3 regions of the Streptomyces sp. NPDC005955 genome follow, and region 1 is predicted to be linked to each of the others. Evidence: riboswitches for the same ligand, from Rfam matches in the RefSeq annotation. Region 1 holds a riboswitch; each other region holds the start of a gene.

Region 1 (5,748 bases):
TGAACCCCTCCGAGTCGACTCCCCGCGAGGAGCCGCAGACCCCCGCCGGGTCCCCCGACCCGGCCGGCGGCCCCGCTGGCGAGCTGCCCGTCGTGGCCCCCCGACTGCGGGAGCGCCGGCGGGGCGCCGCACTGACCCTGGAGGCCGCGGCCGCCTCGGCCGGGCTGTCCCCGGCCCATCTGTCCCGGCTGGAGACCGGCCGGCGGCAGCCGTCGCTGCCCATGCTGCTGTCGCTCGCCCGCGTCTACGGGACCACCGTCTCCGAACTGCTCGGCGAGACCGTCGCCGACCGGGAGGCGATCGTCGAGTCCGCCACCATGGAACCCACCCGCGCCGGCGGCTGGACCTACTGGCAGGCCGGCGCCCCCGGCCGGGGCATGCAGGCCCTCCGCGTCCGGGTGCCGTACGGCACCCAGGGCGACATCGTGCGGGTGCACCCCGGCGAGGAGTGGCTGTACGTCCTGTCCGGGCGGCTGCGGCTGCGACTCGGGGACAGCACCCATGTGCTCGCGCCCGGCGACAGCGCGCACTTCGACTCGCTGACCCCGCACCGGATCGGCGCCGCCGACGAGGACGGCACCGACCTCCTCTTCGTGCACACCTTGTTGCAGAGCCCGACCGCCGCGCTGTGCCTAGGCCCGACGGACGTCCACACCCCGGGAGACTTCCGATGACCGAGCCCGTTCCCCCCACCGACCCGGCGGCGCCCCCGGCGGTCCAGCCGGTCCAGCGCCCCCGCATCGAGGACAAGATGCCGCCGAGCATCTGGATCCGCCTGCTCATCTACGTCGCGGTCGGCCACCTCGTCGCCGCCTTCATCTGGCTGCTCTTCGAGGTCGGGGCCAAGTGAGCTGATCCGCCCCGGGTCCGGTACCCCGGTGGCGGACGCGCCGGGCCCCCGGTGTCCGCGCCCCGCGGTGCACCCGGGGGCCCGGCGCTGACGTCAGTCGAGCAGCCGGGACCGGAGGCGGGCGCGCAGGTCCGGCGTGAGCCCGATGGCCCGGGTCAGGTAGGCGTCCGTGCCGCCCCAACATCGATCGATGCTGTCGAAGGCCGCCGCCAGGTACTCCGAGCGTGCGTCGAACAGCGGGCTCAGCAACTCCATCACCTCCGGCGCGTACCCGTCGACCGCGTCCGCGCTGCGCTGCACCCGGTACCGGCGGTGCGCGGCGTTGGACTTCAGGTAGTCCTCCTCGATCGCGTCCCGTTCGACGCCGAGGGCGAGCAGGGTGACGGCGATGGACAGGCCCGCCCGGTCCTTGCCCGCCGCACAGTGTAGGAGCGCCGGCACGCTGTCCTCCGCGACCGCCCGCAGCACCCGTGCGTGCTCCACGGTCCGCTCCTCGATCAGTACGCGGTACGACGTGACCATCTGCTCGACGGCCCGTCCCCCGGCCAGGAGGTCACGGAGCTGGGCGAGGTCGCCCCGGCGCACCATCCGCCAGAACTCCGCGCCGTCGGCCGGGTCGCTCAGCGGCAGGTTGACGTTGCGCACGCCGGGCAGTTCCACGTCATGGCCGTCGAGCCCGCGGTCGGCGTCGTTGCGGAAGTCGAAGATCGTGTGCAGCCCCAGCCCGGTCAGGTACCGACGGTCCTCGTCGGTCGCGTGGGCGAGGTGGCCGCTGCGGAACAGCACCCCGTGTCGGACCCGCCTGCCGTCCGCGGTCGGCAGACCACCCAGATCACGGAAGTTGCGCACGCCGGTCAGTTCGGGCTCGGTGGACGGGATCTGCTGCGTCACGGGGGCTCCTCCCAGTCCCCCGCCGGCGCCGTCCGTCGGCGGGGCGCTTCAGACGATACGACATCACTTGCTCGGACAATCACCTTGCACGAGGGCTTTCGTCGGTGATCCCCGGTCATGTCATGCACGAGGGAATCCACCGGCGAAAGGATGATTTGCGCCTTTGGTCGGATTGGGCGGCTTTGGCTCAACTGGACAGGAAATAAGGCACCCTAGGGGGATGCGTCGTGACCGGGATCATAGTGGTCACGGTGGGTGGTGATCGCCGGTTCGTCGGCTGCCCGCCCCGGCCCGGGAATTGGCGTCCGCGAACCCCGCCGCCATCGACGCAGGGTGACCGGAACGGACGGCGAGGATCAAGAAATCGCAGGCCGCTGACGGGTGCTCGGTTGTCCGGGCCGTTCCCGCTCGCTTAGCGTCACGCTCACTCCGGGCGGACGCCTAGTCCTGCCGCCGCTCGGTAGCCCATCTCACCACCCGACATCGGCAGGAGCGGGGAACCCACACGCAGTACGCCGCATCCGGGCGACCGGACCGGCTCGGGGTGAAGCCGCGCGAGCGCGGCCGGGCAGCTCCAGCCCGAACCCGACAGCTCACCTCGTAGGCGCCGGAGAGGAACGCACCATGCCCGCGACGGGAAAGCACCGCCGCCCCAAGTCCGCCCGGCTCGCCCGGACGATCGCCATCGCCGGAACCGGTGGCGCGGCAGCGCTCGCGCTGCCGCTGATCGGCGCCACCCAGGCCCAGGCCGCGACCCCGCAGTCCGCCTCCGCGCTCGCCCCCGCGACCTCGGTCGCCGTGGCGGCCCAGACCGCCCCCGAGGCGCCCGCGCAGCAGCGCGCCGGGCTCACGACCTACGCCGTCAAGGTCGGCGACCACCTGTCGAAGATCGCTGACGACCAGGACCTGCGCGGCGGTTGGCAGCGGCTGTACCAGGACAACCGGACCGTCGTCGGATCGAACCCCGATCTGATCACCCCCGGCCTCAAGCTCACCCTCGGCGGCAAGGCCGCCGCCACGGCCACCGCGCCGAAGCCGGCCGCGCCGAAGCCCGCCGCCCCCCAGGCCGCCGCGCCGAAGGCCGCTGAGCCGAAGCCCGCCGCTCCCCGGGCCGCGCAGCCCGAGCAGGCGACCCCCGCGGCCCCCGCCGCCCCGAAGCCCGCCGCTCCGAAGCCCGCCGCCCCGAAGGCCGTGCCCGTCGCGGCCCAGGCGCCGGCCGCCACCGCGAGCGCCGGCGGCTACACGCTGCCGGTCGCGAGCGGTGTGGGCACGCCGTACCGCGCCTCCGGCAGCATGTGGTCCAGCGGCTACCACACCGGCGTCGACTTCAGCGTCCCCTCCGGCACCCCGCTCAAGGCCGTCGGTCCCGGCACCGTCGTCTCCGCCGGTTGGGCGGGCGCCTACGGCAACCAGGTCGTCATCCAGCTCGCCGACGGCAAGTACGCCCAGTACGCCCACCTCTCGCAGCTCGGCGTCTCGGCCGGCCAGTCCGTCTCGGGCGGCCAGCAGATCGGCACCGCGGGCTCCACCGGCAACAGCACCGGACCGCACCTGCACTTCGAGATCCGCACCTCCCCGGCCTACGGCTCCGACATCGACCCGCTGTCCTACCTGCGGTCGAAGGGCGTCGCGATCTGACCCCCCGCGGCCACCGGCCGCACCAGCACCCCGCGGGGCCGTATCGGCGGATACGGCCCCGCGTCGCACGTCGGCAGCAGTGTCGAGTGGGGGCGAGGGGAGTCGAGGGGGCCGGGGAGCTGCTATTCCCGACTCGACGAAATGGGGCGCATGGCCTTTATCACGTGCCGTCAAGCCCCAATGGCGCATTATTACGGTGGCGTAGGTCACGTGGGGAGGTGAAAAATGGGCCGACGTGACAGCAGAGTCGACATTCCTCGCCCTTGACGACATCCGGTCCTACGCAGCCGTCGGCGACAGCTTCACGGAAGGCGTCGGAGACCCCGGCCCCGACGGTACGTTCGTGGGATGGGCCGACCGGCTGGCCGTCCTCCTCGGCGACCGGCTACCCGAACCCACCTTCCGCTACGCCAACCTCGCCGTCCGCGGCAGACTCCTCGATCAGATCGTCGAGGAGCAGATCCCCCGGGCCCGGCAACTCGCGCCCGACCTGGTGACCTTCAGCGCGGGCGGCAACGACATCATCCGGCCGGGCACCGACCCCGACGAGGTGGCCGAGCGGTTCGAACGGGCCGTCGCCGATCTGGCCTCGTCCGTCGGCACGGTCATGGTCACCACCGGCTTCGACACCCGTGGCGTCCCCCTCCTCAAGCACCTGCGCGGCAAGATCGCCACCTACAACGGCCATGTGCGGGCCATCGCCGACCGCTACGACTGCCCCGTCCTCGACCTGTGGTCCCTGAAGAGCGTCCAGGACCGCCGCGCCTGGGACGAGGACCGGCTGCACCTCTCGCCCGAGGGCCACACCCGGGTCGCCCTGCGCGCCGGGCAGGTCCTCCGGGTCGGGGTCCCCGCCGACCCCGACCAGCCCTGGCCCCCGCTGCCGCCCCGCGGCACCCTCGAAGTACGGCGCGACGACATCCACTGGGCCCGCGAGTACCTGGTGCCCTGGATCGGACGGCGCCTGCGCGGCGAGTCGTCCGGTGACCACGTCGCGGCCAAGCGCCCCGACCTGCTGCCGCTCTGAGCGGCGGCCGCCCCGCCCGGTGACGCGGGTCCCGGCTCCCGCGTCACCGGGGGCCGGGACCCGCGGGTATCCGCTCCAGCACCCCGCCGGCGAACACGTCGTACAGGGGCAGCGTCTCCAGGTGGACGTACCCGATGTGGCAGTCGCACCGGGCCAGCGGGCAGGCCCGCGGGGCCAACGCGGCACGGTAGGAACCGTCGTACAGATTGCCCAGCTCCGCCGGGACGAAATGACAGCGCCGGACCGTGCCGTCACCGTCGACCGACACCACCGACGACCCCGTCCGGCAGGGCAGGCCCCCGCTGCGGTGCGGATGACGGCTGTACGGGAACAGCGGGTCCAGCGCCGTCCACCGGTCGGCCTCCTCGTCGGTGTACGTGTGCCCCTCCGCGGCGTTCACCCACAGGTACACCTGCTCCGGCAGCTCATCGCGCAGTCGGCGGGCGTGCGCCAGGTGTTCGGGCAGCCCCACGATCCCCACGCTGAACCGCACTCCGCGCTCCGCCAGCCCACGGCACTTGGTGACGAACCGTTCGTAGGGCGTCTGCCCGGGGTGGTACGTGCACCACAGGGCGAGCGTGCCGAGGTCCGCCCCGTCGAGCCAGTCCGTGCGGCCGCTCAGGTTGGTCTGGATCGCGACCCGTTCGACGTGCTCCCGGTGCGACAGTTCCACCAGCGCCCGTCGGTACCAGGACCGCACCAGGCCCTCGCCCCACGGGGTGAACAGCACCGACAACCGGCCGTCCGGATAGGCGCCCGCCCACTGCGCGAACCGTTCCAGCGCCGCCCGGTCCGCCCGCAACTGCTCCCGGCTGTCCCGCCGCTTCGCGAACGGGCAGTACGGACAGTCGTAGTCGCAGGAGGCCAGCGGGCCCCGGTACAACACCGTGAGGTCCACCGCGCTCACCGCGCCTCGTAGGCGGCCATCGCGGCCTGCACCGAGGGCGAGAACAACTCGGGCCCCAACGCGTCGGAGTGCGCCAGCCCCCGGGCCGAAAGGCGCAGCACCCCGGCCGGGGCCGATCCGTCGAGCCAGCCCCGCGCGGCGAACCGCGCCAGCTCGCCAGGGAAGTCGTCCTCGGGGTCCGTACCGAACCGTGCCCGGTAGGACTCCCGCTCCATGCCCCCTGCCTGGAGCAGCGATTGGAGCAGGTGCCTGCGTCGCGCCTCGTCGCCCCCGGTCGCACCTCCCACGTACCGGCCGTGCACCGCCCGGCCGAAGTCCTCCGTCGCCGTGTACGCGTCGATGATCGACCGGACCTGACGCGCGTCGACCGCGTAGTCGAAGGAGTAGTGCAGCGTGGAGGTGTACGAACGCGCCCCGCAGCCCAGGCCGATCATG
Region 2 (5,748 bases), on a different contig from region 1:
GCCGTGCCGAGGGACTCCTGCGCACCCTGCGCCCGCGCCCCGCCGACTCGCCCCTGCTCGACCTCGCCGGCAACGACTACCTGGGGCTCACCCGCCACCCGCGGGTCACCGCCGCCGCCGCGGACGCGGCGCTGCGGTGGGGCGGCGGTGCCACCGGCTCCCGGCTGGTCACCGGCACCACCGAACTGCACACCGCACTGGAGACGGAACTCGCCGCCTTCTGCGGCTTCGAATCCGCGCTCGTCCTGTCCTCCGGCTACACCGCCAACCTGGCCGCGCTCACCGCGCTCGCGCCGACCGGCTCCCGCATCGTCTCCGACGCGGGCAACCACGCCTCCCTCATCGACGGCTGCCGGCTCGCCCGCGGCACCACCGACGTCGTCGCGCACGCCGCGCCCGACGCCGTCCGCAAGGCGCTCGCGTCGGGCGGCGGGCCCGCCCTGGTCGTCACCGACTCGGTCTTCTCGGTCGACGGCGACGCCGCCCCCCTTCCCGAGTTGGCCGCCGTCTGCCGCTCGGCAGGGGCCGCGCTGCTGGTGGACGACGCCCACGGGCTGGGGGTCCTCGGCGCCGGCGGCCGGGGCGCCCCGCACGCCGCGGGCCTCGCCGGCACGCCCGACACCGTCGCCACGGTGACCCTGTCCAAGTCGTTGGGCAGCCAGGGCGGCGCGGTGCTGGGCCCCGCCCGGGTCATCGAACACCTGGTCAACGCCGCGCGCACCTTCATCTTCGACACCGGCCTCGCCCCGGCGGCGGTGGGCGCCGCGCTGGCGGCCCTTCAGGTGTTGCGCGCCGAACCCGACCGGCCCGCCCGGGTCCGCGCCGTCGCCACCCGGCTGCACGGTCTGCTGACCGACGCCGGCTTGACCGCCGTGCGCCCCGATGCCGCCGTGGTGTCCGTGCGGGCCCCGTCACCCGGGGCGGCGCTGGGCTGGGCCGCCGACTGCCGCACGGCAGGGCTCGCGGTCGGCTGCTTCCGACCGCCGTCCGTACCCGACGGGATCTCCCGGCTGCGCCTGACGGCGCGCGCCGACCTCACGGACGCCCAGGTGCGGGAGGCGGTCCGGGTGGTCGTGGACCGGGCACCGGCGGGCGCGCGGCGCTGAGGGGTTCGGGCGCCCGGGGGAGTGCGACGGGGACCGACGGGGGGATCACCGAGGGGCGATGCCGTCGAGGAACGCGGTCCAGGTACCGGGGGCGAAGAGCAGCACCGGTCCCCGGGGGGCCTTCGAGTCGCGCAGGGCGAGCCGCCCGGCGGCCGGGCCACCGGCGGGCCGGGCCGTTTCGATGCAGTTGTTCATCCCCGTGCTCCGGCTGCTGCGATGCCAGTGGACGTCGCCCAGTGAGGTGCTGTCGATCAGTGAGGTGGTGCGACAGGGAAACGGCCTCGACCGGTCGGACATGGTGCCTCCTTCACGCGCCGTGACGGACCCCCGCGATGAAGTCCAGGGAGTCCTCGGGAGAAAGGGCCTGCGCCTCCAATGAGGTGAAAGCGTCGAGATACGCCTTCACCTCAGGTTTTCCCTCGAGGTAGAGGCTACTCGTGAGGTCATCGAGAACGACCACATCCAGATCGTCGGTTTTCGGAAAGGAGAACAGGACGAAGGGGCCGGTGAGCCCGATGTGTTCGCCGGCCGAGAACGGCACCACGCTCAGCCGCACCAGCCCGCGGCGCGCCGTCGCGAGCAGGTGGTCGAGTTGCCCCGCCATCACGGCGGACCCGCCGACCGGGCGCCGCAGCACCGCCTCGTCCAGGACCGCTTCGAGCCGGGGCGGCGCCGCGCGGCGCAGTACCTCCTGCCGGGCGAGCCGCACGTCCACCAGCCGTTCGAGCTCCCCCTCCGGAAGGCCCACCACCGAGGCCCGGGTCACCGCCCGTGCGTAGCCGGGGGTCTGGAGCAGCCCCGGCACCACCACGGTCTCCAGGGTGCGCACCCGGTTCGCCTGCTCCTCCAGACAGATGAAGTCCCGGTAGGCGGGCGGCAGCAACTGCCGGTAGTCGTGCCACCAGCGGTGGCCGGACGCGCCGTCCGGTTCGGCGAGCGCGAGCAGCAGGTCCCGCAGCGACGCGTCGTCGACCCGGTAGAGGTCGAGGAGGAGCCGCACGTCATCGGCCTTCACGCCGCTGCGCGCGGTCTCGATCCGGCTCACCTTCGACTGGTTCCAGCCCGCTCGCCGCGCGGCCTCCCCGCTGGTGAGGTCCGCATCGAGGCGCAACCGGCGCAGCTCGGAGCCGAGTTTGCGGCGGCGCACGGCGGGGCGGTGCTGCATGGCCGACTCCTTCCGGCCGGGGGTGGCCCACCGCCAGACGGTAGAGGATGCCGCGACGATGGGGGGCGCGAGCGGCGTGCGGAGGTGGCGAAGGGGCGTACTGCCGGACTTGCCGCCCGGCGCGGAAGAGTTCACCGCTTCGAGCGACAGATATATGCACATCCTCGTGGATCGGCCCCCGTGACCGGCGCGCAGATGGCAGGCTGGCCGCAGCACCAGTCCGGGACCGTCCGCGAACCATCCGCCTCACGCCGGAGTCCGGTCCCGGTGGGAAAGGGACGACGTCGCCATGGCAGACCATCAGGAAGCATCCGTAACCCTGCCGAGCGAGCCCGCTTCGGTCCCCGTCGCGCGTGCCTACGTGAGTGACGTCCTCGCGGACTGGGGCCTCCCCGCCGATACGGGGGTGACCGACACGGTCCGACTGATCGTGTCGGAGTTGGCGACCAACGCGATCCAGCACACCCTCGGTCAGTCGCCCACGTTCACCGTCGACGTGGAACTGCTCAGGGACGAGCAACTGCGCGTCGGGGTCACCGACAGCCATCCACGCCACCCCCAGCGCCTCCCGGCGGCCGTCCAGCAGGACAACGGCCGGGGCATGGCCATCATCCGCTCGCTCACCGTCGAACACGGGGGTCGGCTGTCCGTCAGTCCCACCCCCGAGGGCGGCAAGACGGTGTGGATCGCGCTGCCCGTGCAGCGGTGGTGGCGCTCGCCCCGGGCTGACCGTCCCGCCCAGCGCTGAGGTGCGGGGGCGTGCGCAACGACGAGAACCGGTCAGGGCGGGCCGTCACTGCCCGGTCCCGGACTCCCTCCCCGAGCCCCCGGGGTCCCGTCCGGATTCCGTCCGTCGCCCTCCCCCGGGGCCCGTGCGGCCGAGCGGCGGTTCAGACGCCGCAGCACCTGCCAGGGCAGGACGACCCACAGCCCCGCGCACACCGCCAGGGTGCCCGCGGCGGCGAGGACGCCCCCGGCGCGGCCCACGGCCACGTCCACCGCGAGCAGCACCGATCCGGTGAGCGCCAGGGACAACGCCCCCAGTCCGAGTTCGGTGAGCCGGGAGGACACCCACACGATGTCGGGCTTGGCGCCCCGTCGGAACAGGTAGCGGTGGATCGCCGCGGGGGCCGTGAACAGGGCCGCGGCGAGGACCGCCAGGCACAGGGAGACCACGTACGTGCTGCGCTGCACGAGGTCGAGGGACGGGAAGCGGGGCGTGAACGCGAGGGTCAGCAGGAAGGCGAAGAGGATCTGCACACCGGTCTGGGTGACGCGGAGTTCCTGGAGGAGTTCCCCGAAGTTCCGGTTGGCCCGCTGCACCGAGCTCTCCGCGGGGGGACGCTCGGACCGGTCATCAGTCATGTGTCATGGGTAACCGGTCCGGGGCGCTTCAGCGGGGACCGAAAGGGTGGGGAACGCACACGCCCCGTTCCCCACCCCGTCAGACGGTCAGCACACGGGTCCCCGTGCGCCCCGCTCAGTTCGTCGCATCGCTCACCGCACCCGTCCGTACTTGACGCTCTTGGTCCAGATCTTCGTGAGCCGTACCACGTCGCCGGTTTTCGGGGAGTGCCACATCTTGCCGCCGCCGGCGTAGATGCCGACGTGGTAGACGTTGCTGCCCGAGTAGAAGAAGACCAGGTCTCCCTTGCTGCGGTTGCTCGCCTTCACGCGCTTGGTCTTGTTGTACTGGCCCGCAGCCGTACGGGGCAGGCTCTTGCCCGCCTTCTTGTACGAGTACAGCGTGAGTCCGGAGCAGTCGAATCTGCTCGGCCCGGTCGCGCCGTACCGGTAGGGAGCGCCCTTCTTCGAGGCGGCCACCTTGAGTGCCTTGGTCGCGGACGTCGCGGCGGACGCCTCTGAGGCGGCGCCGGGAGCCACTATGCCGCCGCCCACGGCGACGAGCGTCAGAGCCGAGGCCGTTCCGGCCCTGGTCAGCAGCGACGGGACACGATTGAGCGCAGTCATTGCGCAACCCTTCGTCAGCCGCCTGTGAAGGATGACCTGTCGGGTTCGGGCAGGCGAAGATGCCCGGCCGCTCACGCGGCTTCACCCCAAGGGCCCGCCCGGATCTCTCCGGCGGCCCGTCTTGCTCGGGTCCTCCACTCCTGCCGATCCACTCCTGTCGACCTGGCGTCCGGGCGGCGGCAGGACTCGGCGTCCGCCCGGACCGCCCCGCCGCTGTGGCGGGGGCTTGTCGTCGGAAGGGATCTTCACGCATGAACACCCGAAAAACCGAACGTTACCGCTGGTTTGTGAGTCTCCTCACCCCTGACCCGTTCAGGTGGACAGTCCTCCGAGCGGGCGGAGCCGCGGACATCGGACGACGTCTGTACCAGCGGTGAAACGTCGTTTGCTAAGGATCGGGTAGACATATGAAGCAAGTCGGAACCCCATGGATGTCTACCCTTTAATACGCTGATCGGGGGTACCTCGTCCGGGTCGTTTCAGGTGACTTCCGGACGCCGGGTCAGTTGCCGTCCGGTGGCACCCCGACGCGCGCCGCCCGTCGTACGCCGTCCAGGGTGCGCAGCGCACGGGCCAGCGTGTCGGCGTGCACCTGGCTCTCGCCGCGCTGGTGCATCAGCGCCAGCGCGTCCCGCAGCTCCACGGCCTTGCCGACGAGCGCCTGCGCGGCGCGCAAGCCTCGATAGGTGTCGTCGGCGCGCGCGGGGTTGATCCGGCCGAGCAGGTCCACGGCTTCCAGGTACCGGTCGATGAGTTCCCCTTCGGCACGGGTCAGCGCCGGCAGCGGGGGCAGGTCGGGAACCACCGTCGCCTACCGGGTGGCCGGCACCGCAGGGGTGCCCTTGCGGTTCGGCACGATCCGGTCGACCAGTCCGTACTCCAGGGCCCGGGGCGCATCGAGGAACAGGTCGCGCTCGATGTCCGCGGCCACCCGCTCGCGCGGCTGCCCGGTGTGCCGGGTCAGCAGTTCCTCCAGCAGGTCGCGGGTGCGCTGGAGCTCGTCGGCCCGGGCCGCCAGGTCGTCGGCCCGGCCCCGGACGGGTTCGGCCAGCGAGGGCTGATGGAGCATCACCCGCGCCCCGGGCAGGGCGAGTCGCTTGCCCGGCGTGCCCGCCGCCAGGAGGACGGCCGCCGCGGAGGCGGCCTGTCCCAGGCAGATCGTCTCCACGTCGCAGGTGATGAAGCGCATCGTGTCGTAGATCGCGGTCATGGCCGTGAACGAGCCGCCGGGCGAGTTGAGGTACAGCGAGACGTCCCGGTCGGGCGCCGCGTGTTCCAGGTGCATCAGTTGGGCCGTCACGTCGTTCGCCGCGGCGTCGTCGATGGGGGTGCCCAGCATCACGATCCGCTCGTCCAGCAGCTTTCCGTACGGGTCGAGCGTGCGCGGGCCCCAGGAGGTCCGCTCGGTGAACTGGGGCAGGACGTGGCGGGCCGCCGATCGGAGGGTCACGACGATCGTCTCCTTCGAGAAAAAATGTACAGGATGTACATGTCGTTATGATGGGA
Region 3 (5,748 bases), on a different contig from region 1:
GACACCCCGGTGGCACCGGTCACCCCGCCGCCGCGCCGGTGCAGCCGGGACAACAGGGCGATGCCGATCGCGCCGGACTGGGCGAACATGCCGACCCGGCCGGGCCTCGGCAGCCCGGGGGCGAGGGAGGCGTTGAGACGGGTCGCCGCGGAGGTGTTGACGATGCCGAAGGCGTTCGGGCCGATGAGGCGCATGCCGTACGAGCGGACCTGGCGGACCAGGTCCCGCTGGCGCTCCCTGCCCTCCTCGCCGAGGTCGGCGTACCCGGCCGAGACGACGACGAGGCCCTGCACCCCGTGCGCCCCGCACTCGTCCACCACCTCGGGCACCCGCTCGGCGGGGACGGCGACCACCACCAGGTCGACGCCCGCCCCGATGTCCGACAGGGACCGGTGCGCGGGCACCGAGTCGATCTCGGCGAGGTCCTCCGGGAACGCCTTGTTCACCGCGTACAGGTCGCCGGTGAAACCCGCCGACACCAGGTTGTCCAGCAGGGCCCGGCCGGCACCGCCCGGGGCGCGTCCCACCCCGACGACCGCGACCGAACCGGGGCGCAGCAACCGCTGCACCGAGCGGGCCTCGGCGCGCTGTTCGCGGGCCCGCTGCACGGCGACGGACGCCTCGGTGGGCTCGATGGCGAACTCCAGCCGGACGACGCCGTCCTCGAAGCTGCGCTTCTGTTGGTAGCCGGCGTCCGTGAACACCTTGATCATCTTGGTGTTGGCGGGGAGCACCTCGGCGGCGAAGCGGCGGATGTCGCGCTCCCGGGCGACGGCGGCGATGTGTTCGAGCATGGCGGAGGCGACGCCCCGCCCCTGGTGGGCGTCCTGCACCAGGAAGGCGACCTCCGCCTCGTCGGCGGGTGCGGAAGCGGACCTGCCGTGGGCGTCGATGCGGTCGTAGCGGACGGTGGCGATGAACTCGCCGCCCACCGTCGCGGCGAGGCCGACCCGGTCCACGAAGTCGTGGTGGGTGAAGCGGTGCACGTCCTTGTCGGAGAGCTTCGGGTACGGGGCGAAGAACCGGTAGTACTTCGACTCGTCCGAGACGTGCTCGTAGAAGCTGACCAGCCGGTCGGCGTCCTCGACCGTGATGGGCCTGATGCGCGCGGTGCCGCCGTCGCGCAGCACCACGTCGGCTTCCCAGTGGGAGGGGTACTCGTGCTGGTCCGGCGGGTTCTGCATGGGGCCAGCGTACGGGTCGCGGTCCGGGCGGGGGCGGGGCAGGCTGAGGTCACCGCGCCCGGTCGGGCGGTGCGCCGACCGGGCGTGCGCGGTCCGACGTCCGAGGGGCGGCGGGCAGCGGCGGCACCGGGCGGGAGGTACGGAACCGGCGGGCGACCGACCGGGCGGTGTGGACACGCGTTCCGCCGGCCCTGGGGATGAGGGCCACCGCTGTGGGAGACTGGTCTAGACAACCGAACAGAGCCTTGCAACCTTGCGTACCCGAAGGGCAGCATCACATGGCTGAGCGCCGCGTCAACGTCGGTTGGGCCGAGGGTCTCCACGCCCGCCCCGCCTCCATCTTCGTCCGGGCGGCCTCGGCCACCGGCGTCCCCGTGACGATCGCCAAGGGCGACGCCGCCCCGGTCAACGCCGCCTCGATGCTGGCGGTCCTCGGGCTCGGTGCGCACGGCGGTGAGGAAGTCGTCCTCGCCTCCGAGGCGGAGGGCGCGGACGCGGCCCTGGACCGACTGGCCAAGCTGGTGGCCGAGGGCCTGGAACAGCTTCCCGAAACGGTCTGACCCCGGTCCGCGCGTGGGTGTCCGTCGAATTCGAGGGACACCCGCGAAACCAGTGAATGTCCGCGCCGCACATTCGGGGATGCATTCCCGAAATTCCCCGCGCTATCTCGGCGCGATCGCCGCGCGAAACAAATGACACCACGACGCGACGTATTCCGGCGAATTCTTTCGCCAAGCGCGGCGCCGGTGATCGACGGTCACATCGTCGCGGCCCTTTGTTACGGGACGACGCTTCCCGTGTTGACGGGATGTTTCGACGTCCCCGAGCGCCGGAGCGGATCCGGGCGACGCGCGGCCTTGCGGCGGTGGGCCGCGATCCCGCGCTCCGTGTGCGCGGCCATCAGCCTGCCGGCCCGCTCCGCGTCGCGCCGGGCCACCGCGTCGACGATCGCGCCGCGCTCCGCCCACTCCTCGGCGGGCCGCTGAGCGGGCTCGACCGTGTACATCCAGGCGGTCTTGTGCCGCACCTGGGTGAGCATGGCGATCAGCCCGTGGCTGGCGCACGCCTGGATCAGCGTCTCGTGGAACCAGCTGCCCAGGGCGCGCAACTCGTCCCCGGTCCCGTTCCCCGCCCGCTCCTGACCCAGGCGCACCAGTCCGCGCAGCACCTTCAGATGGGCGTCCGTGCGCCGTTCGGCCGCGCGGGACGCCCCCAGGGGCTCCAGCAGCCGTCGCACGTCGAGCAGGTCCGCCGCCTCCCGGTCGGTCGGCTCGGCGACGCAGGCGCCCGCATGTCTGCGGGTGACCACGAACCCCTCGGCCTCCAGCGTGCGCAACGCCTCGCGCACCGGGACGCGGGAGACGCCGTAGCGGCGGGCGAGCACGTCTTCGGTGAGTCGGCTCCCACGCTCCAGCGCACCGCTGACGATGTCGTCCCGAATGGCCGTGCACACCGAATGGGCGGGAATGCGCATGGGGGGACCTCCGCTTCCGTGCCCGCGAATCGCGGTCGATCGACATTGATTCGGTGACTCTATTGCAGCTCGCCGGAATTTCCGACCGTCCTTCACCGTTCTCTGGAATTTCCGGACGGGGATTACCCGCCGGCCACCGGGCCACGGGGTGCTCGGCCGGTACGGCGCCCGCGGTCCGGGAACGACGAAAGCCCCGGCCGGGGCCGGGGCTTTCGGTGGTGCCGTCCTGGGGGGCGGAGGCTCAGAGGGACACGCCGTGCGCGCGCAGATAGGCGACGGGGTCGAGGTCGGAGCCGTACTCGGCGCTCGCCCGCGCCTCGAAGTGCAGGTGCGCCCCGGTCACGTTGCCGGTGGCACCGGCGAGGCCGATCTGCTGGCCCGCGGTGACCGACTGGCCCGCGGTGACGGCCACGGACGACAGGTGCGCGTACTGGGTGTAGGTGCCGTCGTGCATCTTGATGACGACGTTGTAGCCGTAGGCACCGCCCCAGCCGGCCTCGACCACGGTGCCGTAGCCGACGGACTGGATCGGGGTGCCGGTGCCGGCGTGGAAGTCGATGCCGGTGTGCGTACCGGAGGACCAGATGCTGCCGCCCGCGCCGTAGGAGGTGGAGACGTGGCCACCGGCGACGGGGCTGACGTACGTCGTCAGGCGCTTGCGCTCGGCCTCGCGGGCCGCCCGCTCCTCGGCCTCGCGCTCCTTGGCGGCCTCGGCCTCGGCCCGGCGCTTCTGCTCGGCGAGGCGCTGCTTGGTCTCCGCCTCGACGAGCTTCAGGGCGGCGGCCTCGTCGGCGGCGATCTGCTGCACCGCGGCCTGGGTGTCGATCTCGTCGGCGACGGCGTCCCCGATGGAGATCGTCTTGGTGAGCCCCGTGTCCTCCAGGGGGGAGGGCTCGTCGACGGCCAGCGCGGGGGAGGCGAGGGTGCCGATGACACCGGTGGTGGTCAGCGTGGCGACGCCCGCGACGTTGGCGGTGGTGCGCGACATGCGCGTCGGACGACGGTGCTTCCCGGTGGCGCGGGTGAACGCCATGAAGTGGGTGGTCCTTTCCTTCCTTCTCGCCTACCGGGTTAGCTGACGGGTTCGGAGCAGGAAGGTCTCCTACGGACCCCCTCCGCGTGGCGACGGGCGTCCGATTCACCCCAGGGACGGTTGGGTCCCCGGCTCCCCTGGCTCGCGCCGTACGGGGGACTCGGCGATGACTGTCCGGTGCCGCGGCTGCGGCGTACCGCACGACGGGCAGTCGACCTGACGCTAAGCCGGAGATCATTCCTACGACAAACGGATCGGCGGTTTTGTTGCGCACGCCACACCGCGGACCGCAACGTCCGGCGCTTTCGGGACATCCGGCCCCGGCGCCCGGGGGCGCCGCACTGACGGTGCGTGAAACGCCGGCCGGACGCACGGAGGTGCCGTCCCGTCGGACGACGGAACGGCACCCACCGCGGTCGTCACTAGCCGGAGACGACCGTGACCGCGCCGATGCCCAGCGCCTTCACCGGCTCCTCGATCTGCGTCGCGTCGCCGACCAGCACCGTCACCAGACGCTCCACCGGGAAGGCGTTCACGACGGCCGCCGTGGCCTCCACGGTGCCGGTGGCGGCGAGCCGCTGGTACAGCAGCCCCTGGTAGTCGTCGGGGAGTTCCTGCTCGACCTGGTCGGCGAGGGTGCCCGCGACGGCCCCGGCCGTCTCGTACTTCAGCGGGGCGACGCCCACCAGGTTCTGCACCGCGACGTCCCGTTCGGCGTCCGTCAGCCCCTCGCCGGCGAGCGTGCGCAGGACCTTCCACAAGTCCTCCAGCGCGGGCCCGGTCGACGCCGTGTCGACGGAACCGGAGATGCCGAGCAGCGCCGCGCCCGTGCCGTTCGCCGTCGACCGCAGCACCTGGGCGAAGGCCCGCACGCCGTACGTGTAGCCCTTCTCCTCGCGCAGCACGCGGTCCAGCCGCGAGGTGAGCGTGCCGCCCAGGCAGTAGGTGCCGAGGACCTGCGCCGGCCACACCCGGTCGTGCCGGTCGGCCCCGAGACGGCCGATCAGCACCTGGGTCTGGACCGCACCCGGGCGGTCCACGATGACGACCCGGCCGCTGTCGTCGGCGGTCACCGGGGGCACCAGGCGCGGGGTCGCCGGACCGCCCGTCCAGGCCCCCAGGGTGTCCGCGAGGACCGCGTCGACGTCGACGCCGGTGAAGTCGCCCACGATGACGGCGGTCGCCGTGGCGGGCCGCACGTTCTTCTCGTAGAGGGCGCGCACGGCGGCCGAGTCGATCGCCGCGACGGTCTCCTCGGAGCCCTGGCGCGGGCGGGACATCCGGACGTCGGCGGGGAACAGCTGCTTGTACAGCTCCTTGGCCGCGCGCCGGCCGGGGTTGGCCGTCTCGTGCGGGATCTCGTCCAACCGGTTGCGGACCAGGCGCTCGATCTCGCTGTCGGCGAAGGCCGGCGCGCGCAGGGCGTCGGCGAGCAGCCCGAGGGCCTTCGGCAGCCGGGAGGCGGGCACTTCGAGGGAGATCCGGACACAGGGGTGGTCGGCGTGCGCGTCGAGGGTGGCGCCGCAGCGCTCCAGCTCGGCGGCGAACTCCTCGGCCGTGTGCTTGTCGGTGCCCTCGGAGAACGCCCGCGCCATGATGGTGGCGACCCCGTCGAGGCCGGCCGGCTCGACGTCCAGCGGGCTGTCCAGCAGCACCTCCACGGCGACGACCTGCTGTCCGGGGCGGTCGCAGCGCAGCACGGTCAGGCCGTTGCCCAGCGTCTGGCGGGCGGGCTCAGGGAAGGCCCAGGGGCGGGCGTCACCGGGCTGCGGCTGGGGGTGGAAGTCCATGGTCACGACTGGCTGGGCCTCGGTCACTTGGCCGCCTCCTCGTCTGCGTTCTCGTCGGCCCCGGCGTCGGCGGCACCGTCCGCGTCGGGCTCCGGGTGGTCCAGCGGCTCGTAGACGAGCACCGCGCGGTTGTCGGGCCGCAGGCGCGCCGCGGCGACCTCCCGGACCTCCTCGGCGGTGACGTCCAGGACCCGCTGGACGGCGGTCAGGGCGAGCTGGGGGTCACCGAACAGGACCGCGTACCGACACAGTTCGTCGGCGCGGCCG

The links. Region 1 has a riboswitch for cyclic di-AMP ahead of ACFYOU_RS28830 (peptidoglycan DD-metalloendopeptidase family protein). Riboswitches for the same ligand answer to the same signal wherever they lie in the genome.
Positions count from the first base shown of each region.
Region 2: linked by a shared signal. The riboswitch ahead of ACFYOU_RS27735 (C40 family peptidase) and the one ahead of ACFYOU_RS28830 (peptidoglycan DD-metalloendopeptidase family protein) in region 1 are both predicted to bind cyclic di-AMP.
Region 3: linked by a shared signal. The riboswitch ahead of ACFYOU_RS15915 (peptidoglycan DD-metalloendopeptidase family protein) and the one ahead of ACFYOU_RS28830 (peptidoglycan DD-metalloendopeptidase family protein) in region 1 are both predicted to bind cyclic di-AMP.

Region 1 covers NZ_JBIAIF010000015.1:158,572-164,319, reverse strand. Annotated here, with positions in the region: gene ACFYOU_RS28845 (cupin domain-containing protein) at 1-674, shown strand, start outside; gene ACFYOU_RS28840 (DUF6126 family protein) at 671-850, shown strand; gene ACFYOU_RS28835 (tyrosine-protein phosphatase) at 944-1,741, opposite strand; cyclic di-AMP (ydaO/yuaA leader) riboswitch at 2,203-2,361, shown strand; gene ACFYOU_RS28830 (peptidoglycan DD-metalloendopeptidase family protein) at 2,366-3,379, shown strand; gene ACFYOU_RS28825 (SGNH/GDSL hydrolase family protein) at 3,615-4,406, shown strand; gene ACFYOU_RS28820 (STM4011 family radical SAM protein) at 4,450-5,304, opposite strand; gene ACFYOU_RS28815 (STM4012 family radical SAM protein) at 5,310-5,748, opposite strand, start outside.
Region 2 covers NZ_JBIAIF010000014.1:114,472-120,219, forward strand. Annotated here, with positions in the region: gene ACFYOU_RS27710 (aminotransferase class I/II-fold pyridoxal phosphate-dependent enzyme) at 1-1,106, shown strand, start outside; gene ACFYOU_RS27715 (DUF397 domain-containing protein) at 1,152-1,403, opposite strand; gene ACFYOU_RS27720 (Scr1 family TA system antitoxin-like transcriptional regulator) at 1,414-2,271, opposite strand; gene ACFYOU_RS27725 (ATP-binding protein) at 2,561-3,019, shown strand; gene ACFYOU_RS27730 (DUF6328 family protein) at 3,052-3,636, opposite strand; gene ACFYOU_RS27735 (C40 family peptidase) at 3,769-4,242, opposite strand; cyclic di-AMP (ydaO/yuaA leader) riboswitch at 4,247-4,444, opposite strand; gene ACFYOU_RS27740 (hypothetical protein) at 4,745-5,047, opposite strand; gene ACFYOU_RS27745 (ATP-dependent Clp protease proteolytic subunit) at 5,054-5,692, opposite strand.
Region 3 covers NZ_JBIAIF010000005.1:367,896-373,643, forward strand. Annotated here, with positions in the region: gene ACFYOU_RS15900 (GNAT family N-acetyltransferase) at 1-1,184, opposite strand, end outside; gene ACFYOU_RS15905 (HPr family phosphocarrier protein) at 1,463-1,744, shown strand; gene ACFYOU_RS15910 (FCD domain-containing protein) at 1,963-2,658, opposite strand; gene ACFYOU_RS15915 (peptidoglycan DD-metalloendopeptidase family protein) at 2,900-3,691, opposite strand; cyclic di-AMP (ydaO/yuaA leader) riboswitch at 3,705-3,867, opposite strand; gene ACFYOU_RS15920 (M16 family metallopeptidase) at 4,114-5,481, opposite strand; gene ACFYOU_RS15925 (M16 family metallopeptidase) at 5,505-5,748, opposite strand, start outside.